2 regions of the Micromonospora sp. NPDC050784 genome follow, and region 2 is predicted to be linked to the other one. Evidence: riboswitches for the same ligand, from Rfam matches in the RefSeq annotation. Region 2 holds a riboswitch; the other holds the start of a gene.

Region 1 (14,988 bases), on a different contig from region 2:
TGACACGGTAGTCGGGTCTGTCGCCGCCCAGTAGTGGCCGTCGGGAAAGCGGTAGAGCGCGACCGACTCCTGGCGCATCCGGGTGGAGTAGCCGGGCTGGCTGGGCAGGACGTAACCGCTGCCCGAGCCGGTGTCCCGGATGACGCACGGGTCGGTGAAGTGCTCGTGCAGGTGGTCGACGAACTCGGTGACCCGGTTGGTGAGATCCCCCGAGATCGCGACGTAGTCGAGCACGGACACGTGTTGGACCATCTCGCACAGCCCGACGCCGCCGGCGTGTGGGCACACCGGGACGTCGAACTTCGCGGCGAGCAGCAGCACGGCGACGATCTCGTTGATGCTGGCCAACCTGCCGGTGTCCAGTTGGCAGAAGTCGATGGCCTCGGCCTGGAACAGCTGCTTGAACATCACCCGGTTGTGGCAGTGCTCGCCGGTGGCGACGCCGATCGGAGCGACGGCACGGCGGACCGCCGCGTGGCCCAGGATGTCGTCGGGGCTGGTCGGCTCCTCGATCCACAGTGGCTTGAACCGGGCGAGCGCGGTGACCCACTCGATGGCCTGACCGACGTCCCACACCTGGTTGGCGTCGATCATCAGGTTGCGGTCCGGCCCGAGGATCTCCCGTGCGATCGCGCACCGGCGGATGTCGTCGTCGAGGTTGGCGCCCACCTTGAGCTTCACGTAGCCGTAGCCGGTGTCCACCGCCTCCTGGCACAGCCGGCGCAGCTTGTCGTCGCCGTACCCGAGCCAACCCGCCGAGGTGGTGTAGGCGGGGTAGCCGGTCCGGTCGAGCTCGGCGAGGCGGGCGGCCTTCGTGCCCTCCTTGGCCCGCAGGATGGCCAGCGCCTCGTCCCGGGTCAGCGCGTCGGACAGGTAGCGCAGGTCCGCGATGTCGACGAGTTGCTCGGGGGACATGTCGACGAGCAGCCGCCACAGCGGTTTGTCGGCGACCCGGGCGACCAGGTCCCACGACGCGTTCAGCACGGCCGCCAGCGACAGGTGGACGACACCCTTCTCCGGACCGAGCCAGCGCAGCTGCGAGTCGGAGGTGAGGAGGCGGTAGACCGCGCCCATGTCCGCTGCCATCGTCGCCACGTCCAGGCCGACGAGGCGCTGTGCCTGGTGGACCGCCGCCGCCGCGACGATGTCGTTGCCTCGACCGATGGTGAAGGTCAGGCCGTGCCCCGTGAGCGGGGCGCCCACGCCGTCGACGCCGTCGGTGTGCAGGACGACGTAGGCCGCCGAGTAGTCGCCGTCCTTGTTCATGGCGTCTGACCCGTCAGCGGTCAGGGAGGTGGGGAAGCGGACGTCTTCGACGGTGACGGCAGTGATCTGCGGCATGCGCTCCTCGCCCGGCTAGGCTAAAGATCAGATGATCATTGGGAGTATACGGAGAGTTGTCTTGGCGCGTCAACGATGTCGATCACTGTTGGCCCGTAGACATATGATGTTTGCTGGTTCGCGCTGATGGGCGTTTCCGCCTGTGGCACCGCCTGACCGGCGCGCGCGGCGAGGTGGCCGACCGTCTCCGTCTCCGTTGCCGGGCGACGGTCGGGCTGGCGTGGTCGGCCGCATGGGTGACGGTGGTCACCGCCCGCCGCCGACACGCCCGAGACCGACATGTGGGGTGTGACAACGGCTGCGTCCCTATATATGGTGTCGAGCGCAGCTGGTTCGGCCGTCCATCCGGGGCGGTCGAGGCAACAGGGAACCCGGTGGAATTCCGGGACTGTCCCGCAGCGGTGAGTGGGAACGACCGCCGTCATCAGCACTGGGCCACCAATCGGCCTGGGAAGCGACGGCCAGTAGGAGACCGGCGATCCCGGTCGTGCCCGCGAGTCCGAAGACCTGCCAGCGCGCCGCGTACCCGCACCCGGGTGGGCGGCGGTCCGAGGCCGCGTGGGACGGCTGACGCCACCTGACCCACGCCGGGCTGGCGTGGCGTCCGTCGGTGTCTGTCTCCTCGCGTCCGGGCCACCAGGTCTCGAACTCCGAGGAGCGAGTGGTGACAGTCACCGAGGTAGTCCCGGCCAGCGGCGACGCGACAGTGCGGCGCACGCCGATGCAGGTCCGCAAGCGCGACGGCGGCACCGAACCCGTGGACGTGAACAAGATCGTCCGAGCGGTCGAGCGGTGGGCCGACGACCTGACCGACGTCGACCCGATGCGGGTGGCCACCCGCACCATCAGCGGCCTCTACGACGGCGCGACGACCGCCGAACTGGACCGGCTGTCCATCCAGACCGCGGCCGAGATGATCGGTGAGGAGCCGCAGTACTCGCGGCTCGCCGCGCGGCTGCTGGCCGGCTACGTCGACAAGGAGGTGCGTCGACAGGGCATCACCTCGTTCAGCGCGGCGATCCGGGTCGGCCACGCCGAGGGCCTGATCGGTGCCGACACCGCCGCGTTCGTCGCCGCACACGCCGCGACCCTCGACGCCGCCGTCGACCCGGACGGCGACCGCCGGTTCGAGTACTTCGGCCTGCGTACGGTGTACGACCGCTACCTGCTGCGCCACCCCACCAGCCGACTGGTGCTGGAGACCCCGCAGTACTGGCTGCTGCGGGTTGCCTGCGGCCTGTCCCGGACGGCGGACGAGGCGGTCGGCTTCTACCGGCTGATGTCCAGCCTGGCCTACCTGCCCAGCTCCCCGACCCTGTTCAACTCCGGGACCCGGCACACCCAGATGTCCTCCTGCTATCTCGTCGACTCCCCGCTCGACGAGTTGGACTCGATCTACCAGCGGTACGCCCAGGTCGCCAACCTGTCCAAGTTCGCCGGTGGCATCGGCATCGCCTACTCCCGGGTCCGCTCCCGGGGAGCGCTGATCCGGGGCACGAACGGGCAGTCGAACGGGGTCGTGCCGTGGCTGCGCACGCTGGACGCGAGCGTCGCCGCGGTCAACCAGGGTGGCCGGCGCAAGGGCGCGGCCTGCGTCTACCTGGAGCCGTGGCACCCGGACATCGAGGAGTTCCTGCAACTGCGGGACAACACCGGCGAGGACGCCCGGCGCACCCACAACCTCAACCTGGCCAACTGGATCCCGGACGAGTTCATGCGCCGGGTCGAGGCCGACGAGCCGTGGTCGCTGTTCGACCCGCACGAGGTGCCCGAGCTGCCCGACCTGTGGGGGGAGCGGTTCGACGCCGCGTACCGGGAGGCCGAGGCGCAGGGGCGCTACGTGCGGCAGGTCCCGGCGCGGGAGCTGTACGGGAAGATGATGCGCACCCTCGCCCAGACCGGCAACGGGTGGATGACCTTCAAGGACGCCGCCAACCGCCTCTGCAACCAGACCGCCGAGCCGGGCAACGTGGTGCACCTGTCCAACCTCTGCACCGAGATCGTCGAGGTGTCCAGCGACGCCGAGACCGCCGTGTGCAACCTCGGCTCGGTGAACCTCGCCGCCCACCTCACCGACGGCGGCATCGACTGGGAGCGGCTGCGCGCCACGGTGCGGACGGCGGTGACCTTCCTCGACCGGGTCATCGACATCAACTACTACCCGACGGCACAGGCGGCGGCGAGCAACCCCCGCTGGCGGCCGGTTGGGCTCGGGCTGATGGGCCTCCAGGACGTCTTCTTCGCGCTGCGGCTGCCGTTCGACTCGCCGGCCGCCCGGGAGCTGTCCACCCGGATCAGCGAGGAGCTGTACCTGACCGCGCTGGAGACCTCCGCCGACCTGGCGCGCGACTTCGGCGCCCATCCGGCGTACCTGCAGACCCGGGCCGCGCGGGGCCAGCTCCAGCCCGACCTGTGGGGCGTCGAGGGTACGCAGACCGCGCGGTGGGACGCGCTGCGCGAGCGGGTCGAGGCGTACGGGCTGCGCAACTCGCTGCTGGTGGCCGTCGCGCCCACCGCGACCATCGCCTCGATCGCCGGGTGCTACGAGTGCATCGAGCCGCAGGTGTCCAACCTGTTCAAGCGCGAGACCCTGTCGGGGGAGTTCCTCCAGGTCAACACCGCCCTGGTACGCGAGCTGAAGGCCCGCGGCCTGTGGACCGAGCGGATCCGGTCGGCGATCAAACGGGCCGAGGGGTCGGTGCAGGACATCGCCGAACTGCCGGCCGGCGTACGGGAGTTGTTCCGCACCGCGTGGGAGCTGCCGCAGCGGGCGCTGATCGACCTGGCCGCCGCACGCGCCCCGTTCATCGACCAGTCCCAGTCGCTGAACCTGTTCCTGGCCGCACCGACCATCGGCAAGCTCTCCTCGATGTACCTGTACGCCTGGAAGGCCGGGCTGAAGACCACCTACTACCTGCGCTCGCGCCCCGCCACCCGGATCCAGCAGGCCACCGTCAGCGCCGTGGCGCCCGTCGCCGTCGACGTGGAGGCGCTGGCCTGCTCGCTGGAGAACCCCGAGTCGTGCGAGGCCTGCCAGTGACCACCACCGACGTCAGCACCACCGACACGAGGACCACACACATGCTGCTCGACCCCGGGATGGACCTCACTCTCCGCCCGATGCGCTACCCGCACTTCTTCGACCGGTTCCGCGACGCGATCCGCAACACCTGGACGGTCGAGGAGGTCGACCTGCACGCCGACCTCGCCGACCTGGACAAGCTGTCGCCGGCCGAACGGCACCTGGTCAGCCGCCTGGTGGCGTTCTTCGCCACCGGCGACACGATCGTCGCCAACAACCTGGTGCTCAACCTCTACCAGCACGTCAACAGCCCCGAGGGCCGCCTATACCTGTCCCGGCAGCTGTTCGAGGAGGCCGTGCACGTCCAGTTCTACCTCAACCTGCTCGACACGTACGTGCCCGACGAGACCGAGCGCTTCGAGGCCTTCGCGGCCATCGAGAACATCCCCTCGATCCGTCGTAAGGCCGAGTTCTGCTTCCGGTGGATCGACTCCCTCAACGACCTACGGGAGCTGCGGTCCCGCGAGGACCGACGGGCGTTCCTGCTCAACCTGATCTGCTTCGCCGCCTGCATCGAGGGGTTGTTCTTCTACGGCGCCTTCGCGTACGTCTACTTCCTGCGCTCCCGCGGCCTGCTGCACGGCCTCGCCTCCGGCACGAACTGGGTGTTCCGCGACGAGTCGATGCACATGGCGTTCGCGTTCGACGTCGTCGACACCGTCCGGGCCGAGGAGCCGGACCTGTTCGACGACGACCTCGCCGACCAGGTCCGCCGGATGCTCACCGAGGCGGTCGAGTGTGAGGTGCAGTTCGCCGAGGACCTGTTGGGCCACGGCGTGCCCGGTCTGACCTTGACCGACATGCGGGAGTACCTCCAGCACGTCGCCGACCGCCGCCTCGCCCAGCTCGGCATCGCGCCACACTACGGTTCGAGCAACCCGTTCGGCTTCATGGAGTTGCAGGACGTGCAGGAACTGTCCAACTTCTTCGAGCGGCGGGTGTCGGCGTACCAGGTCGGGGTGACCGGCACCGTCGCCTTCGACGACGACTTCTAGGCGGCGACCTCAACCCACGCGTTGCCCCTGAGGAACGCCCCATCCGCGCCGATCTTCCAGTCTCGTCGATCATGGAGTTGTGGTGCCCGATTTGGTGTTGTGCAGGCACTTTGTCACCCACCACAACTCCATGATCGACGAGGCGGTGCGGGGTCGTCGTCCTGCTGGAACGTCGTAGCCCGACCATCACCTGACGGCCGGCACCGTCACCGTCGGCTGGCGCAGGCCACACACGTACGTGCTGACGGGCGGGCGACGAGCCGCTCGGCGGGGATGGGGCGCAGGCACCGTTCGCACACGCCGTAGCTGCCGTCGTCGACCCGTTTCAGCGCGACGTCCAGCTCGGCCAAGCGGCGGCGGGTGGCGTCCAGGACGGCGATGAGCTGCGCGCGTTCGAAGGCGATCGTGCTGCCCTCGGGGTCGTGTTCGTCGTCGGCGTTGGACGACCGGGACGCCTCGAAGAGGCTCCGCAGGTCGCCCTCCAGGGCGGTGGCCTGAGCCTCGGTCTGCTCGCGTAGCCGCAAGAGTGCCTCGCGGACCGCGCTGGAGTTGCTGGTCATGGCCGTTCCACCGTACTGCGCCCCTACATGAAGTTGCGGGTGTGCAGGGCGGAGAGCGCCGCCGCCTCGTCGGGCCGGAAACCCAGTCGGACGAGACGGCGCTGACGGCCCTGGTCCATCGCGTGTTGCAGAGCCCGCACCCGGTCGAAGCCGGCGGACACGTCGTCCGGATGCCAACCACCCGCCGCGAGCACCACCAGCGCGTCGAAGACGTCCGCGTTGAGCCCCGCGGTGTCGGCAAGCGCGTCGTGGCGGCGGTGGATGGCCGCCCGTAGTCGGTCCCGCAGCAGCGGATCCAGCTGCGCCTGGTGCTCCAGGTGTGCCATGCCGAACACCACGTGCCGGCGCTCGTCCTGCATGGCGAGCCAACAGATCCGGCGCGTCACCGGGTCCGGGGCGTTCTCGTGCAGGAACGAGAGCAGATCGACGAAGCTGCCCTCGCCGAGCACGGAGAGCAGGAACGACGCCAACGCGAAGTCCGACTCCGCGACGAGCGTGAACAGCGACTGCCGACCGCCGGCGGATGACGTTCCCAGCTCGGCGCCCCGCAGCAGTGCCCGCCGGCTGAAGACCTCCATGTGCCGGGCCTCGTCGGCCATCTGCACGGCGAGAAGCTGCACCACCTCCCGGAAGTGCGGGTGGATGCGCCCCACGAACCGGGCCGGCACGACGAGGGCGGCCTGCTCGTTCTCGACCAGATAGGTCATCACCTGCACGACCGCGGCCTCGACGTCGGTCGGCAGCGCGAACGGGTCGTCCCACGGCACCGCGGCCTGCGGGTCCCACTGTCGGGCGGCGGCCTGCGCGTACAGGTGGGGGGCGATGTCGGCCCAGACCAGGTCGCGGTCGTTCAGGTCGAACCGGGCCTCCGGACCACCGGCTTCGAGGAGCGCGCCCCGGGCGCCGAGCCCCCACCGCGCCGGTGGACGGCTGCTGAGCGCCGAGGGCAGGGCCGGCCCGGCCCGCTCGGCGCCGAACCAGCGGTCGTCATCCGCCGACCCACGGACCACCACCGCCACCGGGTCGCCCCGGTCGCCCCGGTCGCCCCGGTCCGGCCATTCGACCAGATGGCCACGGCCACGACACCAGGCGGGCAGGTGTACGCGCAGCGCCGGGTCGCGGCCGGAGACCGCCAATCGGCCGCCGGGCGGCAACCCGGCCAGGGCGCGCTGCACGAGCAGGTGCGCACCCCGGCCGAAACCCAGGTCACCCAGGTCGACCTCGGCGACAGGTGTCGCGTTCACGGCCGGTAGTCCGTGGCCGTCACCCGCCCGTCGGGGGAGTAGAAGCCGCTGGCGTCGACCGCCTCGGCGAGGGCGGCGTACCCCGTGGTGCGGCCCTCCCGCCAGGCCGTCAGGCCCTCCAGGTCGAGCAGCGGACGCACCAGCGGATCGGCGTACGACATGCTGAGCAGCAGTGTGCCGAGGAGCCGGACCCCGTCGGGCTCCGGCGCGCGGACCGTCATGTTGCAGTGGTCGTAGCGTGCGGTCTGCGCCACGATCCGGGTGCCCTCGGGCGGTAACGTGCCCTCCTGAACGAACGCCAGATGGTTGGCATCGATCATGCAGGCGGCGTCGACCTCCCCGGCCACCAGGGCGCGGGCCGCGTCCCGCTCGCCGCCGATGTGGTCGCCGTGCAGGCCGACTCCCACGTCGAAGCGGCGTACGTCGACAGTCACCCCGGCCGCGGCGAGGTGACCCAGCGGAATCAGCGTCGCCTGTGGACTGTCGACCGCCCCGACGGCGACCACCCGCCCAGCGAGGTCGGCGAGCTGGCGCACCGGCGAGCCCGCGCGAACCACCACGACCGAGGTGAGGTCCTGGTCGGTGTCGCGCATGGTGAGCGCGCGGACGGTCGTGCCGTTGGCGGCCGCCAGCCGCTCGGCCCGCAGCCAGGCCAGGGGAGAGTTCCAGGCCGCGTCGATCCGCCCGGCGACGAGATCCTCGACCTGTCGCTCGTAGTGCGAGTAGAGGACGAAGTCGAAGTCCAGGCCCCGGCCGCGCAGCCAGGCGCGGAAACCCTCCCAGATGGTCACCACCTTCGGGTCGTACGCGACCGCGCCCAGCAGGACGGTTGGCGCGGGCATCAGCGGTTGGCCTGGTCGAGCAGCGGCAGGCCGGTGGCGACCCGACCGACGAAGTCGTGCAGCGCGTCGGTGGTGGGTGCCATCACCCGGGCCGCGCGGGCGTCCCGGAAACGGCGCTCAAGGCCCAACTCCTTGCGGAAGGCGCTGCCGCCGCAGAGCTGCATCGCGCCGTCGGTCACGTCGGCGACGGTCTCGCCGGCGAGCGCCTTGACCTGGAGCACCCGCAGCGTCGCGTCGTCGCGGCCGGTCTCCAGTGCGGTCAGCGTGTCGCCCAGGAAGGCCCGCAGCGCGTCGGTGCGGATCATCAGGCGGGCGAGGTCGCGTCGGGTGACGGGCGCGTCGCGCAGGGCGGCGCCGGTGTGCGCGAGGGTGGTCCGGGTGAGATGTCGGCCGGCCTCGGCCACCGCGCTGTCGGCGAGACCGAGGCAGAAGGCGGTGTTGAGCACCAGGAACCAGGGCAGGACCACGCCGAGCGCGGTGTCGAGCCCGGCCCCGTCGGCAGCCATCCTCGCCGCCGGCGAAACCCGGAGCCCGTCGGCGGTCATCGGGCGAGAGCCGTTGCCGCGCAGCCCCAGCCCGTCGAAGTCGCCGGTCACGCTCAGGCCCGCGCTGTCGGCCGGCACCAGCCACAGCGTCATCGGGCCGGCGTCGCGGGTCAGCGGAAGGCTCGACCAGACGTAGCTGTTGGCCTCCCCGGCCGAGGTGACCCAGCTCTTACGGGCGTCGAGGCGGACGGTGTCGTCGTCGGCGGCCGTCGCGGTGCCGGTCGGCGACCAGAAGTGGCTGCGCGAGCCGTACTCGGAGAAGGCCAACGTGGTGAGGTGGTCGCCGGCGGCGATGGCCGCGCGGACGTCGCGCGGGCCGTGCGCCTCGATGACGGCGGTCGCCGCGTAGTGCATGAGCACCACCATCGCGGTGGACCCGCACTCGGCGGCCAGCCGCTCGATGACCTCGGCGACCGTCCGCATGCCGTGGCCGCCGCCACCGACCTCGGTCGAGGAGGCCAGGCCGAGCAGGCCGGCTGCGGCGAGAGCGTCGACACCCGGACGGGGGAAGGCCCCATCCCGGTCGACGATGGGCGCCTGCGGGCGGATCACCTCGTCGATCACCGTGCCGAGCGTGTCCGTGGGATCGGTGGTGGTCTGGTCATTGTCGACACTGGCCGTCATGCCGTTACCCCTTCAGGGAGGCCGATGGGACCGCCGTCGACACTATCCGAACCCGAAGACGCAGCGCGAGCGTCCGATCACCGTCTGGCGCGGGCGTCGTCCCGGTGGGGTCGGCCGTGCCCGTCGTCCCGGTCGATGCGCAGCTCACGTTCCAACTCGGTGATGACCGCCCGCAGGTCGTCCAGCCGTTGGGTGAGCGCGATCCGGTCCACCTCGTCAGGTACACCGTCGCCGTCCTCGTCGTACCCGGGAGCCAGTCGCTCGGTCATCTCCAGCCGGCGGGCCTCCTCCATGGAGTTCACGATGACCGCGATGAGGATGTTGAGCAGCAGGTTGACGGTGATGACCACGTAGCTGACGTAGTACAGCAGCGTCCACGGTGAGATTGCCATGCCCTGCTCGATGAGGTCCGGCAGCGTCTCCAGCGACAGCAGCACGAACAGCGTCAGCAGCGACCGGCCGATGTCGCCGTACTCCTCCGGATACCGGTTTCCGAAGATCAGCCAGCCGGCCATGCCGTACACGTAGAGCGTGACCACGGCCAGGGCGAGGAACCCGGTGACGCCCGGCAGGCTGCGCCACAGCGCGGAGACGATGGTCCGCAGACCCGGCGAGAACCGCACCAGACGGACCATGCGGGCGACCCGCACGACCCGCAGCAACGCCGGGTCGCCGTGCAGGCCCGGGATGAAGATCGCCGCGATCACCACGAAGTCGAAGACGTTCCAGCCGTGTCGGAAGAAGTCCTGTGGGCGCCTGCCGTACGCCGCCAGCCGGACGGCGATCTCGACGACGAAGACGGCCCGGAAGAACAGTTCCAGCCCGTGCAGCGCGCTGCCCGCCGGGCTCAGGTCGTCGTACGTCTCCAGGCCGAGGACGATGCCGTTGGCGAGGATGACCACGACGATGGCGATCTCGAAGGGGCGGGACCGGGCGAGCCGGTCGCAACGGTCGGTCCAACCCGAGCGGTGCGGTTGCGCTGGTGCGGGCGGCCCACCGCGCTGGGCGGGCACGTGTGCGCCACTCACCAGTCGGCCGGCTCGATCAGGCGCGCCGCGGTGGGGGCCCACCTCCGGCCGTCGTCGTGGCGGTGCGGATGGTGTGCGGGCATGTCCACCAGACTAGCCAAGATCAATGACGCTGGGCGACCGTGCCATCCGTGCAGCGTGACTCGTTCGCTGGGTGCCGGCGGCATCCTTCCGACGCCGAGTCTAAACAGCGAACGCCGTTTGCAGTTTACAGTAGATCAGTGAGTGACACATCCGCGAGTGGCGGCTCCGACCGGCAGCCGATCTGGAGCAGGCCCGAACGCGGCAGTCGCGGCCCCGCTCCGGCGCACAGTCGGGACGCCATCGTCGTGGCCGCCATCGCACTGGCCGACACCGACGGGCTGGGCGCGGTGTCGATGCGCGCGGTGGCCGCCTCGCTCGGCACCGGCGCCGGTTCTCTCTACCGCTACCTGTCCTCCCGCGACGACCTGCTGGACCTGATGACCGACCGGGCCGTGGGGGAGCTGCGCCCGTACCCGCAGGTGGAGGGCGATTGGCTGGACACGATGGTGCTGTTGGGCCGCCGGCAGTTGGCGCTGTTCGGCGCCCACCCGTGGCTGCTCGACGTGATCCACCGGCCCTCCGGCATCGGCCCCGAGAGCCTGGCCTGGTTCGACAACTGCATCCGGATCCTGAAGCCTGTGCGCTGCCCCGTGTCCGCCAAGTTCGAGGCCATCGCGATGATGACCGGCGTGGTGAGCCTCTTCGCCCGCCGCGAGTCCGCCGCCGGGGCGTTCAGCTTCGCCGGACTGGACCTCGCGGCGTACCCGCACCTTGTCGCGGCGTTCAGTCAGCCCTCCGGGCCGGCGCCCCGGGCGGACCTCGTCGAGCGGACCCTGCGCAGTCTGCTGACGGGTCTGCTGCTCGCGTCGCCGACCGAGGCCGACTGACCGGCCCGGGGTAGCGGAGCGGGCGGACGTCGGCGAACTCCGCCGGCTCGCCGACGGCGGCTGCCGGGATGCTCGCGCCCGCCTCCGGTGTCACGTCGCGGTGGTGAGGTATCGGCGGTAACCCACAGCGGACTGGGCGAAGCCGACGGACGCGTAGAACTGGTGGGCTTCGGTGCGCGCGGCGTTCGACACCAGCTGGACCTTGTAGCAACCGGCCGCCGTCGCGTCGTCGAGAGCCGCCAGCATGAGGGCCCGGGCGACCCCGCGACGGCGCCAGCCGGGCGCGACCACCACGTTCTCCACCACCATGTACGGTCGCGCGCCGTGGGTGAGGTTCGGGGCGACGAGAGTGTCCAGGGTGCCCACGAAGGTGTCCCCGGCGACGGCCACCAGGAGGCGGCGGCCAGCCTGCGCGTGCAGGTCGCGCCAGGCGGTGGCCAGCCGGCCGGCGTCCGGCCGTGCGTCGTCGGGAGCGAGCTGCCACAGCACGTCGAAGACCTGCTCGGGGTCGTCCTGCGCTACGGCGGCGCGGACGACGAAATCGCCGCTCACCGGGCCGACGCCACAATGTCCAGGTCGGACCACGCGGGGTGTCGACGTGGAGGCCCGGTGGGCCGGGAGAGCTGGTCGTCGACGTGCCTCACCATGTCGTCGAGGATACGGGTCCAGCTTCACCGCGTGGCGGGCGGCGGCGGCCGCCGCCCCGCCGCCCGCTTCGGCGATGACTCTGGTCAGGCCCGTGCGGCCCGGATGGCGTCGCGCAGCGGGGTGCTCGGCCGGCCGAGCAGTCGGCTGAGGTCGTCGCTGTCGGTCGCCAGCTCGCCCTTGGCGATCGAGTGGTCGAGCGCGGCCACGAAACCGGCGGTGCCCGCGTCCAGGCCGACGTTCTCCAGGGCCGAGGCCAGCTCGGCGGCGGACATGTCCTTGTGGACGACTGGGGTGCCGGTCACCTCGGTGACGGCCTCGGCCAGCTCGTCGAAGGTGAACGCGGTGCCGCCCAGTTCGTAGACGGCATTGCCGTCCTCCTCGCGGGTCAGGGCCGCCACGGCGGCCCCCGCGTAGTCGGCCCGGGTCGCGGCGGAGATCTTGCTGCCGCCGGTGGCGCCGAGGATCGTGCCGGACCCCAGGTACTGCGGCAGCTGGTCGGTGTAGTTCTCGGTGTACCAGCTGTTGCGCAGGACGGTGTAGGTCAGACCGGACGCGGCGAGGATCTCCTCGGTGGCCTTGTGCTCCGGGGCGAGCGGGTTCGCGGTGGTGTCGGCCTTCAGGATGCTGGTGTAGACGAGACGCTCGACACCGGCGAGCTTGGCGGCGTCGATGACGGCGGTGTGCTGCGCGACGCGCTGACCGGGAGCGTCGCCGGAGATGAGCAGCAGGCGGCGTACGCCGGCCACCGCGCCGGGCAGCGTCGACGGGTCGTCGTAGTTGGCCTTGCGGATCTCGACCCCCCGCGCGGCCAGGTCGGCGGCCTTCTCTGGGCTGCGGACGACGGCGGCGATCTCGGCGGCGGGTACGCCGCTGTCGAGCAGTTGCTCGATCACCAGGCGGCCGAGTCGGCCGGTGGCGCCGGTGACGGCATAGGTGGGCATGGGAACCTCCGGAGGTAGTCGCAGATCAGTAAGCACTTACTAATCTACAGCACTAACCGATCAGCAGTATGGGATAGGCTGGTGAGGTGAGCGACATGCCGGCCCAGGATCCGGCGGGGCCTACCCAGGAATTCGTCACCGATGTCTTCGCCCGGGGGTGCACCTCCCGTGCGGCCTTCGAGGACGTCACCTCGAAGTGGGCCTCGCTGGCTCTGTTGGCGCTCGGCGAGGGCCGCTACCGGTTCAACGCGCTGCGGCGCCGCATCGACGGGGTCAGCGAGCGGATGCTCTCCCAGACCCTGCAGACCCTGGAACGCGACGGGATGCTCACCCGCGAGGTGCTCACCGCGATCCCACCGCGGGTCGAATACTCGCTAACCCCCCTCGGCGCCCGGGTCGCCGAGCAACTGCGGGGCCTCGCCGATCTGCTGGAGGCCTCGGTGCCCGAGGTGCAGACCGCCCGCGACAGCCACGAGCGCGACCGAGGCTAGCTCCGGCCCGTCCCGACGAACGTGAGTCGCCGCCAGCCCTGGTTGGCGTCCTGCGCGACCTGCCTCAGGTGTTCAGCGTCTCGCGCGGCGGCACACCGTAACTGGCGTGGTATCGCGCGGTGAACCTGCTGTGGCTGGCAAACCCCCACCGACTGGCGATCGCCGAGACCGTCTCCTGGCGCGGGTCGGCGCGTACCAGGTCGTGGTGTGCCCGGACGAGCCGGATCCGACGCAGGTAGGCCATGGGGGTGGTGCCGAGGTGACGACGGAAGGCGAGTTGCACCGCCCGGAGGGAGACACCGGCGGCGCCGGCGATGTCGGCCGCGCTGATGTCCCGGTCGGCGTGCTCCTCCAGAAACGCGATCGCCCGTCGCAGCGTGGCGGTGGTGGCGTCGTTCCGGTCCGCGGCGGTCGGTTCGGTGAACGCGGTGTTGGGAAAGACCGCCAGCGCCGCCGCGGCCAGCATCCGGGCGGCGTTGCCGATCACCAGCGACTGCGCCCCGGCGGCCGGGCTGTCCAACACGACGTCGCGGACGAAGCTGGTGGTGTTGCGCCACTGCCGGGCGAGGGCCGTACCGGCGGCGCCCAACTCGGTGAACTCGATTCGACCGGGTCGGCGGGCCGGCGCGGTGGTGGCCACCTGTGCCAGCACCGACAGGTCCAGTACGCAGAGCTCCACCTCGCCGGGGTGCCAGCGGACGGCGCACGGCTCCTCCGGCCGGGTGACGAGGAAGACCTCGCCGGGACCGAACCGGTGGGCCGATCCGGCACAGGAGCGATCGACGTGCGCGGTGCGGGAGCGACCGATGACCAGCCCGCCGAGAGTGCTGGCATCGATCTCCAGGTGCCCGGTCTGGCGGGTGGTCGCGATGGCGAAGGGACCGGTGTCGACCCGGTGGTGGGTGAGTCGGTATCCGTTCCTGCTCTGAATGCGCAGCTTCGGGTCGTACGTGGCGGACAGGAATTCCTGGATGGCCGCCGGGTCACGGCTGTCGAACTGGTGGGTCTGCACTGGCGATGACGTCATCCGCTGTCTCCGTCCGGTGGAGGTGCCGCCGGGTCGTGGGAACGGGTGCCGACGGCAGGATCGGGACGTGCCGGGGTACTCGGCGGTGACCCGGCACGTCGTTTGGCCGGCGGTGCGGTGAAGGTGGAACGTCGCGAGCGGGACGGCAGCGACCGGTTGCGGGCGTCGGATCTGCCCCGACCATTCGGTGACTCGGGGACGCAATATCTGTAGATGGGAATGTCACCATACGACAATCACCGACGTGTCGTCCGGTGAATCACTGCGATGTGTCGGCAGCTCGACTTCGTTTTCCGGCTAACGCGCCGAATGGTTCTACGTCTGCTGTCCTAGCCACCCTCGCGGGCGACAGCGAAATCTTGTTCATGATTCGTCGGAGGACGACCGGGTCACTGCCGGGAGGCCGACCCACGGAGGGGGGAAGCGTTGGACAGTACCGATCCTGACCGCGTCGTTCGGCTGGCCGTGGCCGAGGCACTGGCCCGGGTGGCGGACGAGGACAGCCTGGGTCTGGGTGAGGGCGACGCGCTGGAGAGGCTCGGTGGCGGGCTGCGTGAGGTGCTGCGCCGCGCACTCGACGACCGGGTCCCGCTGACCACGCCGGACTTCGTCGACCTGTGCCGCGACCTGGGCCTGAACCGGGACGCCTTCGACCTGCTGGGGCACTACCTGATGACCGCGTTGCTGGCTCAGCACGTGGGGCCGGACG
Region 2 (14,988 bases):
ATGAAGCACTACTTTCTCGGCACCACCCGGGCCCGGCAGGAGGACGTGGTGCTCGGTGAGGGCGCGGCGATGCTCTTCGTGCCCGGCGACGAGGTGCTCGACGGTCGCCCCTGGACGCCGGGCACGGTGGAGGTGCTGACCGAGTTCCTCGCCTCACCCGAGTACGCCGCTCTGGCCACCGGTCGGATGCCCACGGAGCCGGCTCAGCCCGCCGGGGGTCGCCAGTCCGCGTAGCGGGCCATGCTGCGCAGGGCCACCCGGCCCGGGGTGAGCCGCAACGCGACGCTCCGCATCGCGAAGGCGATCGGGTTGTGCAGCTGCTGTCCGAACCGCCCAGCGATGTAGGAGGCCCGGGCAACGGACTGACTGCGTGGTCGACGCTGCGCGTCGTACGCGGCCAGGGCGGCCGGCACCTCCACCGCGCCGCCGGCGCACACCGCGCCGAGCACCACCGCGTCCTCGATGGCCTGCCCGGCGCCCTGCCCGAGGTTGGGTGTCATCGGGTGGGCGGCGTCGCCGAGCAGTGCCACCCGTCCGCGCACGTACGAGGGCAGCGGCGCGGGCAGGTAGTGGATGTCGTTGCGCAGCACGACGTCGGGTGGGGTCGCCGCGAGAAGCGCCGGGATGGGGTCGTGCCAGTCTCCGAAGTGCTCCCGCAGGGCCGCCAACTCGTCGGGGGCGTGGCCGCCGGGCGGGGCGTTCACCGCCCCGTACCAGTAGAGCTGGCCGTCGCCGATCGGCACCATGCCGAATTCGGCTCCCGGTCCCCAGGTGATGGCGGCCGGGATCGGGTCCGGAAACGCGATGGCCGCTCGCCACGTCGTCGATCCCGCGTACACCGGGCCGGGGTGTTGCGGCCAGAGCTGGGCACGGACCCGGCTGCGCAGGCCGTCGGCGCCGACCACCAGGTCGGCGGTGAGGGTGTGCGCGCCGTCGGGCCCCTGATAGCGCACCTCGGCGCGGTCCGGGCCGGACTCGACGTGCTCCACCGTGGCGCTGGTGTGCAGGGACGAGGCGGGCAGGGCCTCGCGCAGGGTGCGGTGCAGAGTGGCCCGGTGTACGCCCAGCGCCGTGGTGCCCAGCTGCCGGATCATCTCCGACGCGTCCACCCGGGACAACCACCGCCCGTGCCGGTTGCGGATCCCGCCGGGCGCCTCGCCGTGTCCACCCCGGCGCAGGGCCGGGCCCAGGCCGAGGGCGTCCACCCCGCGTACGGCGTTGGCCATCAGGCTCAGGCCTGCACCGACCTCGCGCATCTCGGGGGCGCGCTCCAGCACGGTTACCCGCCACCCGTGCCGGTGCAGGGCGAGCGCCGCGCTCAACCCGCCGATGCCGGCGCCCACCACCACCGCGTGTGAGTCGTCCATGTCGACCCTCCTTCTACACCTGTAGAAGAGTGATACTACCTCCGGACCACCACAAGGAAGGAGTGCCATGACGGCGCGGGCGAACCGGATCGCGACGCTGACCGACGCGGCCATCGAACTGATCGCCGACGGTGGCATGCGAGCTTTGACCCACCGGGCCGTCGACGGCCGCGCCGGACTGCCGCCGGGCACCACCTCCGCGTACCTGCGGACCCGTCAGGCGCTGATCGAGGCCGTGGTGGGACGGCTCGCCGAGAGGGACCGGGCCGACCTGGCCGCGTACGACCTGCCGACCGGCCCGCCACCCCCGACCCCCGCCCCCCGGCTCGACAGCGACGACCTCGACGCGCTCGCCGCCGGCGTCGCCGAGGTGCTCGACCGGTGGTTGAGCGTCGGACGTAGCCGGAGCCTCACCCGCTACGCCTGCCTACTGGAGGCGGTGCACCGGCCCGAGCTGCGCGGCATCCTGCAGCACGGCACCGGCCTGCGGGTGCAGGCCCGGGACCTGCTGACCCGGGCCGGGGCCACCGACCCCGACCGGCAGGGCGACCAGTTCGTCGCGTTCGTGGACGGGCTGCTCTTCGACCGACTGGCCGGCGCGGGCGCGCTCTGCGCCCCACAGCCCGGCACCGCCGCCAGCCGCGCCGACCTGAGCGCCGCCGTCCGTACGCTGCTGCGCGCCCTCACCGGAACCTGACCCGACCGACGCGCGGGCCCGACCGGCGCGCGGGCCCGACCGGCGCGCGGGCCCGACCGGCGCGCGGGCCCGACCGGCGCGCGGGCCCGACCGGCGCGCGGGCCCGGCCGTGTGCGGCCCCTGCCCGGCCGTGTGCGGGCCTGGCGGCGTGCGGGGTTTGGCGGGTACGTCGGGCGCGCGGGCCCGTCGGCGTGCTGGCACCCGGGCGGGGGCGCGGAGCAGCCCGGTGATCAGGTCCGACGCGTGATGGGAGACGATCGCCTGGGGATGCCGTGCGCCGCCGGCGTGGTGCCGTGGGTAGGCCCTTTGGAGCTGAATCGTTTACGACATCGAGCCTGATTCGTTTACGGCATCAGCTCCAAAGGGGGAGTGGACGGCGTGCTGCTTAGCCGGCGGTGTGGTGTCGGGCGTGGGTGGTCTGCCGCTGTAAGCCGGTGGCGGTGCGGCGTGGTGCCGTGCGGTGGCGACGGTGCGGTGTGGCGGCGGTGGTGCGGTGCGGTGCGGTGAGGCGGCGGTGCGGTGTGGTGCCGCGCGGCGGCGTGGTGCGGTGAGCTGGTGGTGCCGGACCGGACCGGGGCGGAGCGGACCGGGGCGGGCGGGGCGGGGCGGCTGGCGTGGGTGGGAGAGGGTGGGCGATGGTGGGGTTCAGCGGCCTGCGGACGGCCGGCGGGCGGTTGCGGCACGGCTGGCGGCCGGTGCTGGAGGCGACCGTCGCGGCGACCGTGGCCTGGCTGCTGGCCACCCGGTTGCTCGGGCACCCGCAGCCCTTCTTCGCGCCGGCCACCGCGCTGATCGTTCTCGGTCAGGCCCGGGGGCAGCGCATCCGCCGAGCCGTCGAGGTCGTCCTCGGGGTCGCCGCCGGAGTACTCGTCGCGGACCTGGTGGTGCAGGCGCTCGGCCCGGGCAGCACCTGGACGGTCTTCACCGTCATCCTGCTCACCGTCCTCCTCGCGGTGGCCTTCGGTGCCACCGGCGTGACGCTGGTGCAGGCGGCGGTCTCCGCGCTCTATCTGGTGGTGGTCGCACCGCCGGACGGGTCGTTGGTGCCGTTCCGCTTCGTCGACGCGCTGGTCGGCGGCGTGGTCGCGCTCGCGGCCAGCCTGCTGGTCGACGCCCGGCACCCGCTGGCCCCGCTGGTCGCCGAGGTGCGGCGGACCTTCGACGAGTTGGCCGGGCTGCTGGGCGGGATCGCCGACGCGCTGGACCACCGTGACGAGCCGGCCGCGGTCGCCGCGCTGAAACAGGCCCGGGGGATGGACGCCCGGGTGGACGGGCTGCGCGACGGGGTGCTGGCCGCCGGTGAGGCGTTGCGGCTCAACGTCCGTCGACGTCAGCACATCGGTCGGCTGCGCTCGGTGGACGAGTCGATCCGGCAGATCGACTACGCCGTCCGTAACGTCCGGGTGCTGGCCCGTGCGGGCGTGACCCTCAGCCGACTGCACACGCCGGCCCCGGCCGAGCTGGGTGCCGCCCTGCGGTCGCTGGCCGAGGCGGTCCGCCAGGCCGGTGCCGCTCTGGCCGCCGACCTGGAGGGGCAGGAGGAGACCGCCGACCGGCACGCCACCCGGGCCGACGAGTCGGCGTTGGCCGCGGTGCACGCCGCCGGGCAGCTCTTCGGCTCCACACAGACCCTCCCCCTGGCGATGATCATCGGTCAGGTTCGGGCCACGGCCATCGACCTGCTGCGGGGCGTCAACCCGGAGGACGACGCCGCCGTCCTCGCCCGCGTCGACGACGCCCTCGGCCTCCCCCCGGTCTGACGCCCGGACGGTCAGAGCCGCCATCCACCGACGCTCCGGGTCGATCAAGGACTGGTGGTGCCTCCCGCAAGCCACTCTTCGGCATCAATTGCCCACCACAACTCCATGATCGACCGGGCGGGGCGGGGCGAACGGGGCGGGGCGGGGCGGGGCGGGTTAGGTGGTTAGCCAGGTGGTGGCGGAATCGCGGATCGGGGAGGGGATGTCGTGGCCGCCGGGAAACTCCTCGTAGGTCACGTCGTAGCCGAGGTCGTGCAGGCGGGGGACGAGGCGGCGGCTGCAAACGTCGATGGGCAGCACCCGGTCGTCGACGCCGTGCGAGATGAAGATCCGGGGCCGGCCGTGGGTGACCGGTGGCGCGGCGAAACCGGGGGAGAAGGCCAGCACCGCGTCGATCAGGTCCCCGTTCGCCAGGCCCAGCGACAGCGCGTACGAGGCGCCGTCGGAGAAGCCCCCGACCGTCACGTCGGACACCGGGTAGGTGCCGAAGACGGTCGCCAACAGCCCGTCGATGCGTCCCACGTCCGCCCCGAAGCCGCCGGCGATCAGGTCCCAACTGGCCGCCGACGAGTCCGGGGCGACCAGCAGCAGGTGCTGCGCGTCCGCGACCGGCAACAGCAGGTCCAGGCCCTGTCGGGCCGAGCCGCCCGCACCGTGCAGGAGTAGCACCAACCGGTACGCCGAACCGTCGGCCGCCGGCTCCGGGGCGTACCCCAGGGCCACCCGGTCACCGTCGGGGCCGGCCATCGGCACGAGCCCGGTGCGTCCCGGCGCCACCGGCGGGTGGCGGCGGGCGGTCAACCGGCCGTCCCGAGGGCTCGGCGGCGAGTCCCAGTGCGACGGCGCGGAGTCGGACACGGGTTGGCGCTCCTCGCGGTGGACGAAAGGTCCGACGCGGTTACCCGGCCCGTGCGGGGTTAACCTAAGCGTTCTCAGCCGAGCGTCGACTCAGGCGCTGGCCCGCGCCACCAGGGCGGACGGGAAGAGGGTCACCGGAGCCGCCGGGCGTCCGTCCAGCAGAGCGGTGGCCGCGGCGCCGGCGATCCGCCCCACCGGATGACTCGCCGTGGTCAGCGCCGGGGCGGTCATCCCGGCCAACGGAATGTCGTCGAAGCCGGCCACCGCGACGTCGCCGGGCACCCGCGCGCCGGCGTCCCGCAGGCCCGCGATCACCCCGAGCGCGGTGTCGTCGCTGATCGCGTAGATCGCGTCGATGTCCGGCCAGCGGCGCAGCGCCTCGCCGGCCGCCGTTCGGCCGCGCGGCGCCCTGAAGTCCCCGGGCAGTATCCGCTCCGGTAGGCCGGCCTCGGCCATGAGTCGGCGGTACGTCTGCACCGGGCGTTGCGCGCAGGGCAGCCACCGGGGGCCGGTCACCATGGCGATCCGGCGGCGACCCGAGGCGTACAGGTGGCGCAGTACCGCTTCGGAGCCGGCGGCGTTGTCGACGTCGAACGAGGGCACGGTCGGTGAGCCGACGCCGATCGAGACGACCCGACCGCGGAGCGACCGGGGCACCGCCTCCAGCAGCTCCTCGGTGGTGTTGACCAGGATCACCCCGCACACGCTGCGGTCCCCGTCGAGTTGGTCGAGGCTGCGGGGGTCGCCGAACGGCAGCCAGTACAGCGCCACCCCGACACCGGCGGGCGTGCACACCCGGGCGGCCGCGCCGACCACCTGGTGCACGTACGGGTCGTCCAGCACCGCGGCGCTGGTGCCCAGAACGGCCACGACCAGGCGTACGCCGCCGCCGCGGACCAGCGCCCGGGCGGCCGGGTTGGGCACGTAGCCGAGCTGGTCGACGGCTGCCGTGACCTGTTTCCGGGCGGCCGGCGAGGCGAAGCCCGTGCCGGCGATCACCCGCGACGCCGTGGACCGGGACACCCCGGCGATCCGGGCCACGTCCTCGAGGGTGGCCGGTCGGTGTGCCGCTGTCGTCATCGTCGCCTCCTGCGGCGGCCCGTCCGGTCGGACCAACGCCTGCTCACATCATGCCCCGGCCAGACCAGCAGCGGTAAGGGGCGGTTGCCGCTTGTGGTGGTAGCGCTCTCAGGTGTGCGATCGTGCCAGGAGATCACCCCGAGAAAGAGGACCTACCCTCGTGAGCGCCCCCACCAGTCGACCCGTAGCCCCGGATTTCGCATCGCCGACCCTGCGGACGGTGCGGCTCGCCCGCAACGGCGTCGCTGTCACCTTCACCCTCAACGGGCTGGCCGTCGGCAGCTGGTTCTCCCGCGTCCCGGCGGTCCGTGAGGCGTTGGACCTCTCCGCCGGCCGACTCGGGTTGCTGCTGCTGGCGATGAGCGTCGGCGCGCTGCTGGCCATGCCCACCTCCGGCCTGCTCGCCCAGCGATTCGGTGCGGCCCGCACCGTCACGATGGCCACGGTGCTGGTCGCGGTCGGCCTGACCGTGGCGGGGCTGGGCGCCACGATGACCGGGTCGTTCGCCATCGTCGCCCTGGGACTGGTCGCCCTCGGCTACGGCTCCGGCGCCTGCGACGTGGCGATGAACGTCGAGGGCGCGGCGGTGGAACGGCGGCTGGGCCGTACGATCATGCCCCGTTTCCACGCCGGGTGGAGCCTCGGTTCGGTGGCCGGAGCGGCGCTCGGCGCCGGGGCGGCCCGGTTCGACGTGTCGGTCGGCGCGCACCTTGTCGCGGTGGCGGTGGTCGTGTTGACCGGCACCGCACTGGCCGCCCGCACGTTCCTGCCCGTGGGCAGCGATCACACCGGTGACCCGGCGGACGCCACCCCGGCCGCCCGTCGCCGGGCGCAACTCGCCGCCTGGCGGGAGCCGCGCACCCTGCTGATCGGGCTGTTCGTGCTGGTGGCGGCGTTCACCGAGGGTGCCGCCAACGACTGGTTGGCCGTTGCGTTCATCGACGGACGGGACTTGAGCGAGGCGGCCGGCGCGGCGGTCTTCGCCGTCTTCGTGGTGGGCATGACCGTCGGGCGCACCGCCGGCACCATCGCGCTGGACCGGTGGGGTCGGGTGCCGGTGCTCAGCGGCACCATCGGGCTCGCCGTGGTCGGCGCCGGCCTGGCCGTGCTGGCGGGCTCCGGGCCGGTGGCCATCATCGGCGTCGCGCTGTGGGGCCTCGGTGCGTCGCTGGGCTTCCCGGTCGGGATGAGCGCGGCGGCCGACGACGAGGCGCACGCGGCGGTGCGGGTGAGCGTGGTCGCGGTGATCGGCTACACCGCGTTCCTCGGCGGCCCGCCGTTGCTGGGGCTGATCGGCGACGAGGTCGGCACCCTGCGCGCGCTGCTGGCGGTGCCGCTGCTGCTGCTGCCGACCCTGCTGCTGGTGCCGGTGCTGCGCCCGCCACACCCCGCCGGAACGGCTTCGTCGGTAGCTAAAAACTAACCCACTTCGCCATCGGGCGGTATCGGGTGCGTGGCCGACTGCGCCGCGCACCCGGGCTGGTTACGGTCGCCCGATGCCAACCGACAAGATCAGCGCCGCCGCGGCGGGCACCTGGACCCTGGGCGACCGCACCGTGCACCGGATGGGCTTCGGCTCCATGCGGATCACCGCGAACCCCGACCCCGACCAGGCCGTCGCCCTGCTGCGCCGCGCCATGGAGCTGGGCATCAACCACATCGACACGGCCGCGTTCTACGTCTCGCCCGGCGGCACCCTACGCGTCGGCACCGGCCCGGCCCGCTACGCCACCGAGCTGATCCGCGCGGCGCTCGCCCCGTACCCGGAGGATCTGGTGACCGCCACCAAGGTCGGTTTCGGGTACGACCCGGAGGAAGGCTTCACCGAGGCGTACACCCCCGGGCAGTTGCGGGCCCAGGTGGAGGAGAACCTTCGCCGGCTCGGCCGCGACCAGCTCGACGTGGTGAACCTGCGCCTCGGCCGGGGGCCGGGCCCGGTGCCGCTGGCAGATCGGTTCGGCGCGCTCGCCGAGCTGCGGGCCGCCGGGCTGATCCGGCACCTCGGGCTCTCCAACGTCCGGCCCGAGCAATTGGACGAGGTGGCGGGCATCGCTCCGGTGGTCTGCGTGCAGAACAACTACGGGGTGGACGCCTACCGGGAGCAGGACGCGTTCGTGCGGCTCTGCGGTGAGCGGGGCATCGCCTACGTGCCGTTCTTCGCGCTGGCCGGCACCGGGCGGGAGGCGGGCGCGAGCGCCGCCCAGGGCGAGGCCGTCGAGGCGGTCGCCCGCGCGCACGGCGTCACCCCGCAGCAGGTACGCCTCGCCTGGACCCTGCACCAGGGCCCTCACGTGCTGGCCATCCCCGGCACCGCAAACCCCACCCACCTGGAGCAGAACATCGCCGCCGCAGCCCTGCGCCTAACCCCCGAAGACCTCACCCGCCTGCCCTAACCCGCCCGGCCCTCCGCCCTCCGCGCCGTCCGGTCGTCCCCGCCGTCGATCATGAAGTTATCGCCACCGCTGTCGGCGTGTCGTGTCGCTAACTTCATGATCAACGGAGGTGGGTCAGTCGTGGAGCCAGACTCGGAGGGGGCCGGTGGGAAGGAAGCCGGCGTCCAGGGCCGGGGGTAGGTCGGGGTTGGGCTCGTAGCCGAGCAGCGACGCGGTGGGGACGGTGGCGCGCACCCCGTCCCAGATGTTCCGGGGGTCGGCGGTGCGGGTGAACAGGTTGGAGACGCCGTACCGGCCGTCGCCGCCGTTCAGCACCGCACCGCCGGTGACCGCGCCCCGGTCGTCGTGGCGGGCGAGAATCCGGACCCGCGGGTCGGCCAGTAACGCCGGGCGGAAGAGCTCGCCGCCGCCGTGTGCCGCCGCCCAGGCCGCCAACCCCTCGGGTGTACGGATCGGGGTGAGCGGCGCGTCGACGGGTGCTGCCGTCGGGGGGCGGTGGATCCACTGGGCGTCGAAGAGCACCCGGAACCCGTACCCGGACAGGTCGAGGTCGGCGAAGCTGTCCTTCACCGACGCGCCGGGCCCCGCGTCGATATGCGCCAGCAGAGCCTCGGCGTCGACGCCGGGTCGCAGGGTGACCGCGTCCGGGTACCACTGTGGCGACCGGCGGGGGACCGACCAGGCCTCGTCGTCGGTACGCCCGACCAGCCCGTGGCTGCCGCAGACGATGTCACACCATTCGGCGTTGTTGCGGGCCGCCGCCGCCCGAGCGTCCGTGGGCACGTCGGGAAGCCTAGGCGGCCCGAGCGCCGGCTCAGGGGGCGTACACCAGGTCGATGGTGTCGGTGTGCCCGGACCAGCGCAGGTCGAGGTGCCAGCACCCGGCCTGCGGCAGGTCGATGATCGATGGGCCCGGACCGCCGGCGACCTCCCGGCTCACCCGGGTGTCGGCGCCGTCCAGGGTCGCGGTGATGACCAGGGTTGCCGGTGCCGTCGGGTCGGGCGAGGTCGTGGCGGCGCGGGCCACCCAGAGGATCTTGTTGTTCGACCCGTCCGTCCGGACCTGCCGCAGCGGGTGGGCGAACAGCACCGCCACGATGTCACCCTTCGCGCCGAAGACGTGTGGTATCCGCGCGTCCCCGCTGAAGCCGGCGTCCGCCCAGTCGGGCAGTGAACCCGTCTCGACCCGCGAACCGCAGCCCGTCGCGGCGCTCGACCCGGTGGTGCTTGACGTCGCCGCGCTCGATGTGGTCGCGCTCGACGTCGCCGCGCTCGATGCGGTGGTGCGTCCGCTCGTCGGCGCGGCCGAACCACCGCTGGTCGTGGTCGTGCAGCCCGCCAGCAGAACCGATGCCGCCAGCAGCAATTTGCCCCGTGAAACCATCTCGCCCCTTCCGGTACCCGTCGACGACTCGTCGCATCGTCATGACACCGGCCGGGCCCGCCGGGTTCCCTACGGCAGTGATTCGGCGATCCCGACCGCCTCCGCCCGGCTGAGGGCGCCCTCGATCCGGTAGGTCACGTCGCCCTCCTCCCAGATGAGCGTCGAGGCGGCGAGTCGGGCGGTCTCCTCGCGGACCTGTCCGGCGCGATCGACGTACGACAGGACGTGTGGCCCGTCCACCCAGATGGCGAAGTCGCCGTTGACGTGGGTCCAGGCCACTCCCGGCGAGCTGACCTCCTTGTGGAAGGCCAGATTGAGACGACCGTCGAACGCGTCGACGCGCAGCGCGCCCCCGTCGTAGAGCAGGGCCACCACCCGGTACCGGCCGGTCTCGTCCGGGTCGGCGACCAGCACCCGCTCGGGCGGGCCCAGCGTCGCCGGTTGGCGGATCGGGAACCGCACCAACCGTTGCGCCTCGTCCGGGGCGACGGCCCGCTGCGCCGGCAACGGGGACGGAGTTGCGCTTGGCAGCGTCGGCGCGGGCGAGGTGGCGATGCTGACACCGGCGAAGCGCAGCAGCCCTGTGACGGCGTCGGCGATGGCGGCGCGGGTCGGTGGCACCACCGCCACGATCAGGGCGACGAGCGCGGCCACGGCGAGCGAGCGCCACCGGCGGGTGGGCCGGTGGACCCGCGCGCGGACGCGAGCGGTCACGTCGGGCGGCTCGGGGGTCTCCAGCCAGGCGGACAGATCACGCAGTTCCCGTTCGAGGTCACCCATGCCGGACCTCCTCACGGTCGAGCAGGCTGCGAAGCTTCGCCAGCGCCCTGGACGTACGCGACTTCACCGTTCCCCGGGGCCAGCCCAGAGCCGCCACCGTCTCCTCCTCGGTGAGATCGAGGAAGTACCGGCAGACGATCACCTCGCGGTCCCGTACGGGCAGTTGCCGCAGGGCCTCCACCAAGGCGGCCCGGCGCTCCCCGGCGAGGACCGCGCCGACGGCCCCGTCCTCGGCGATCTCGGCCGCCGGGTTCGCGGTCGCGGCCCGCAGGACGAGCCCGTCGCGCCGGCCCCGCGACCGGTGCAGGTTGCGGGTCTCGTTGGCGACGATCGCGAGCAGCCATGATCGGAAGGACGACTCACCCCGATAACGGGACAGCTTGCGGTACGCCTTCACGAACGCCTCCTGGATGACGTCCTCGGAGTCCGAGCCCGCGCCGAGCAGCACCGCCGTCCGGTACGCGGACGCGGTGTGCCGGGCGACCAGGAGGTTGTACGCCTCCAGGTCACCTGCCCGAGCGCGGGTGACGAGCGCCTCGTCGTCCAGGGGAGCCTCCGTTCGGATCACACTCATGACACCGCCCACCCGCCGCGGGTTCCACACGGATTTACCGGCGCAGGTCAGCTCTCTCCCACCCGGCGTGCAGCGTATTGCCAGGAATCGGTGCTGCACTGGAGGGGCGTCGAGGAGAGGGGCGGGGGCATGAGCTGGTTCAATCGCCGGTCACGGGGTGCCGGGGCGACCCCGACGAAGCTGGATCGGGAGGCGACCCGCGACGACCTCGCGGCGCTGGAGGCGTTCGTGGCCACCCGGCAGGGGGTGGAGTTCTACCTGGAGCCGGAGACCACCGCGACGGACACCACAGTGGTGGCGATCGCCCACGACGGCGAGTGGATCCGGCGCCGTACCGGAACGCCCCGCGCCGCCGGGACCATCGCCCGCAAGCACGCGGTGCCGCTGTACGAGGCGGCGCGCACCGGCTACCCGGAACGCATGCGGACGTGGAGCCGGGCCCACCCGGAACGCCACTCCCGCTAAGACACGAGTCAGCGGATCATGACTGTCCCCGGGGATGAATCGTCTACGACATCAGCTCCAAAGGACATTGCCCACACACCGCCCCGCCATGGAGCACGTCGCCACCGACCAGCCAGCTCAACAGCCCGCCGTCGGCGAGAAGCAACCCGCACGGCAACATTTTCGCAGGTCAATGTGGTGGTCGTGGCCGAGCGGTGGCGGGGTCCGCGTTGACCGGCGGCGCGGCGGTGTGGCAGCATTCGCGGCCTGACGGCAGTGAAGGAAGTCGGTGCGATTCCGACGCGGTCCCGCCACTGTCACCGGGGAGCGATCCCCCCTCGTGAGTCACGGCCGTGTGTCTGCGGTTGGAAGGCCGGGGGAGAGCGTCGATCCGGAAGCCAGGATACTTCGGCCGTCGGGACGTACCCCAGGGCGTGGACACCCGAGGAGGAACCGATGACGCACGGCGTCTCATTCATCGACGAGCATCGTCATAACTTGTGCGCAGGGCGCCGCAGCGCGCCCGGAACCGGCCGCGCCCGCGCGCCTCGGGCCGGCCGCAGCGGCGTGCGCCAGGTCGCTGGCCTCCGGTACCGCTGAGCCGAACGCCCGCCGCTGACCGGCCCCGACGCCCGCGTCGGTACGTCGTTCACCCGGGCCGTCGTACCGGCTGACGCCGTACCCACCCGCATCGTCCCGGTCGCCCCCGTTGGGGCCCAGGACGTCACTTTCCGGAGCCAACCGTGCGCATCCTGCTGCTGTCCACCGCCGACACCGACCTGCTGGCCGCCCGCGCCAGCGGCGCCGACTACCGGTTGGCCAACCCCGCCCGAGTCACCGTCGAGGAGGTGCCCGCCCTGCTCGACGGGGTCGCCCTCGTCGTCGTACGCCTGCTCGGTGGTCGGCAGGCGTGGCCGGACGGCCTCGCCGCGGTGCTCGCCACCGGCGTGCCGACGGTCGTCCTCGGCGGCGAGGCGCTGCCCGACGCCGAGCTGATGGCCATCTCCACCGTGCCGTCCGGGGTCGTCACCCAGGCGCTGGCGTACCTGGTCGAGGGCGGCCCGGACAACCTGGGGCAGTTGGCCCGGTTCCTGTCCGACACGGTGCTGCTCACCGGCGAGGGGTTCGCCCCGCCCGCGCCCACCCCGGCGTACGGCGTGCACGGCGAACATCCCGCCGACCCGGACCGGCCCACCGTGGGAATCGTCTTCTACCGGGCGCACGCCCTCGCCGGCAACACCGACTTCGTCGACGTACTCGCGGACGCGGTCCACAACGCCGGCGGCAACCCGCTGCCGATCTTCTGCGGCTCGCTACGCGGGCTGACCACGGGCGCCGGCCCACTCGGGCTCTTCGCCCGCTGTGACGCGCTGCTGGTCACGGTGCTCGCCGCCGGCGGTGCGGTCGCCGCGGACGCCTCCGGTGGCGGCGACGAGGACGCCTGGGACGTCGGCGCCCTGGCCGCCCTGGACGTACCGGTCATCCAGGCACTCTGCCTCACCAGCACCCGCACGCAGTGGGCCGACAGCGATGCCGGACTGTCCCCGCTGGACGCCGCCATGCAGGTCGCCATCCCCGAGTTCGACGGCCGGATCGTCACCGTGCCGTTCTCGTTCAAGCAGATCGACGCCGACGGGCTCTCGGTCTACGCCGCCGACCCCGAGCGGGCCGCCCGGGTCGCCGGGATCGCCGTGCGCCACGCCCGGCTGCGGTACGTCCCGCACGCCGACAAGCGGGTCGCCGTGGTGCTCAGCTCGTACCCCACCAAGCACTCCCGGGTCGGTAACGCCGTCGGGTTGGACACCCCGGCCTCGGCGGTCCGGCTGTTCGCCGCGCTGGCCGAGGCCGGCTACGACCTGGGAGACACGCCACCGCCCGACGACGGCGACGCGCTGATCCACGCGCTGATCGCCGCCGGTGGCCACGACGTGGAGTGGCTCACCCCGGAGCAGTTGGCCGCCGCCGAGGCCCGGATACCGGGGCCGACGTACCGGCGCTGGTTCGACCAGGTTCCGGTCGAGCTGCGTGAGCGGATGCGGGAGCACTGGGGTGAGCCGCCGGGCGAGCTGTACACCGACGGCGGCGACATCGTGCTCGCCGGGCTGCGCTTCGGCAACGTGGTGCTGCTGATCCAGCCGCCGCGCGGTTTCGGGGAGAACCCGATCGCCATCTACCACGACCCGGACCTGCCGCCGAGCCACCACTACCTGGCCGCGTACCGCTGGTTGACCGCGCCCGTCGCGGACGGCGGCTTCGGCGCGGACGCCGTGGTGCACCTGGGCAAGCACGGCACCCTGGAGTGGCTGCCCGGCAAGGGCCTCGGCCTGGCCGCCGACTGCGCGCCCGACGCCGTCCTCGGCGACCTGCCGCTGGTCTACCCGTTCATCGTCAACGACCCCGGCGAGGGCACCCAGGCCAAGCGGCGGGCGCACGCCGTGGTCGTCGACCACCTGGTCCCGCCGATGGCCCGCGCCGAGACCTACGGCGACCTGGCCAAACTGGAGCAACTGCTCGACGAGTACGCGACCGTGCAGGCCCTCGACCCGGCCAAGGTGCCCACCGTGCGGTCCCAGATCTGGGACCTGGTGCGCGCCGCCGAACTGCACCACGACCTGCACGCCGAGGCGATGCCCGACGCGGACGACTTCGACGACTTCGTGCTGCACCTCGACGGGTACCTGTGCGAGGTCAAGGACGTGCAGATCCGCGACGGGTTGCACATCCTCGCCGACGCGCCCACCGGCGAGCCACGGGTCAACCTCGTCCTCGCGGTGCTGCGCGCCCCGCAGATCTGGGGCGGCGCCCGGGCCTTGCCCGGCCTGCGGCAGGCCCTCGCCGTCGCGTACTCCCTCGACGAGCAGGAGCTGCTCGCGGCGCCGGGACAGCGACTGGCTCTGCCTGCGGCGCTGACCGAGGTGGTGGACGGGCCGGCCGGCACCGCCGCCGACGCGATCGACCTCATCGAGGCCCTCGCGCGGCGGTTGGTCGTCGGCATGGAGACCCTGGACTGGGCCGTGGACGCGGTCGACGCCGTGGTGACCGAGGTGACCGGTCAGTCGATCCCGGACGTCGCCGCGGTGCTGCACTTCGCCGCCACCGAGCTGGTGCCCCGACTGGACCGGACCACCGACGAGCTGACTCACACCCTCGGGGCGCTGGACGGGAGGTTCGTGCCGCCCGGCCCGTCCGGCTCACCCACCCGGGGTCTGGTCAACGTGCTGCCCACCGGCCGCAACTTCTACTCCGTCGACCCGAAGGCCATCCCCAGCCGCAACGCCTGGGACGTCGGGGTGGCCCTCGCCGACTCGCTGCTGGCCCGGCACCTCGCCGACACCGGCGCGTACCCCCGCTCGGTGGGGTTGACCGTGTGGGGCACCAGCGCCATGCGGACGCAGGGCGACGACATCGCCGAGGTGCTCGCGCTGCTGGGCTGCCGGCCGGTCTGGGACGACCGGTCCCGGCGGGTCACCGGTATCGAGGTGGTGCCGACCGCCGAGCTGGGCCGGCCCCGCGTCGACGTCACCGTGCGCATCTCCGGCTTCTTCCGCGACGCGTTCCCGCACGTCGTGGCGCTGCTCGATGATGCCGTGCGGCGGGTGGCCGCGCTGGACGAGCCGGACGAGGAGAACTACCTGCGGGCGCACGTCACCG

What was found. A riboswitch is a leader RNA that binds a small molecule or an ion and turns the genes downstream of it on or off. The one in region 2 is predicted to bind cobalamin.
Region 1: it holds a riboswitch for cobalamin, as region 2 does, so the genes downstream of both, ACIBD9_RS26600 (ribonucleoside-diphosphate reductase subunit alpha) here and cobN (cobaltochelatase subunit CobN) in region 2, are expected to answer to the same signal.

What each region holds. Positions count from the first base shown of each region.
Region 1 covers NZ_JBITGG010000023.1:61,854-76,841, forward strand. Annotated here, with positions in the region: gene ACIBD9_RS26595 (enolase C-terminal domain-like protein) at 1-1,341, opposite strand, end outside; cobalamin riboswitch at 1,654-1,871, shown strand; gene ACIBD9_RS26600 (ribonucleoside-diphosphate reductase subunit alpha) at 2,063-4,381, shown strand; gene ACIBD9_RS26605 (ribonucleotide-diphosphate reductase subunit beta) at 4,423-5,418, shown strand; gene ACIBD9_RS26610 (TraR/DksA family transcriptional regulator) at 5,625-5,978, opposite strand; gene ACIBD9_RS26615 (ferritin-like domain-containing protein) at 6,002-7,222, opposite strand; gene ACIBD9_RS26620 (phosphate/phosphite/phosphonate ABC transporter substrate-binding protein) at 7,219-8,064, opposite strand; gene ACIBD9_RS26625 (acyl-CoA dehydrogenase family protein) at 8,064-9,233, opposite strand; gene ACIBD9_RS26630 (ion transporter) at 9,311-10,261, opposite strand; gene ACIBD9_RS26635 (TetR/AcrR family transcriptional regulator) at 10,483-11,172, shown strand; gene ACIBD9_RS26640 (GNAT family N-acetyltransferase) at 11,263-11,724, opposite strand; gene ACIBD9_RS26645 (SDR family oxidoreductase) at 11,904-12,761, opposite strand; gene ACIBD9_RS26650 (winged helix-turn-helix transcriptional regulator) at 12,857-13,252, shown strand; gene ACIBD9_RS26655 (helix-turn-helix transcriptional regulator) at 13,317-14,279, opposite strand; gene ACIBD9_RS26660 (hypothetical protein) at 14,706-14,988, shown strand, end outside.
Region 2 covers NZ_JBITGG010000016.1:98,709-113,696, reverse strand. Annotated here, with positions in the region: gene ACIBD9_RS22010 (NUDIX domain-containing protein) at 1-234, shown strand, start outside; gene ACIBD9_RS22005 (FAD-dependent oxidoreductase) at 204-1,367, opposite strand; gene ACIBD9_RS22000 (TetR/AcrR family transcriptional regulator) at 1,435-2,064, shown strand; gene ACIBD9_RS21995 (aromatic acid exporter family protein) at 2,700-3,824, shown strand; gene ACIBD9_RS21990 (alpha/beta hydrolase) at 3,981-4,682, opposite strand; gene ACIBD9_RS21985 (LacI family DNA-binding transcriptional regulator) at 4,773-5,762, opposite strand; gene ACIBD9_RS21980 (MFS transporter) at 5,923-7,185, shown strand; gene ACIBD9_RS21975 (aldo/keto reductase) at 7,259-8,155, shown strand; gene ACIBD9_RS21970 (hypothetical protein) at 8,270-8,938, opposite strand; gene ACIBD9_RS21965 (hypothetical protein) at 8,970-9,251, opposite strand; gene ACIBD9_RS21960 (hypothetical protein) at 9,253-9,672, shown strand; gene ACIBD9_RS21955 (hypothetical protein) at 9,609-10,319, opposite strand; gene ACIBD9_RS21950 (RNA polymerase sigma factor) at 10,312-10,893, opposite strand; gene ACIBD9_RS21945 (hypothetical protein) at 11,023-11,358, shown strand; cobalamin riboswitch at 11,617-11,746, shown strand; gene cobN (cobaltochelatase subunit CobN) at 12,081-14,988, shown strand, end outside.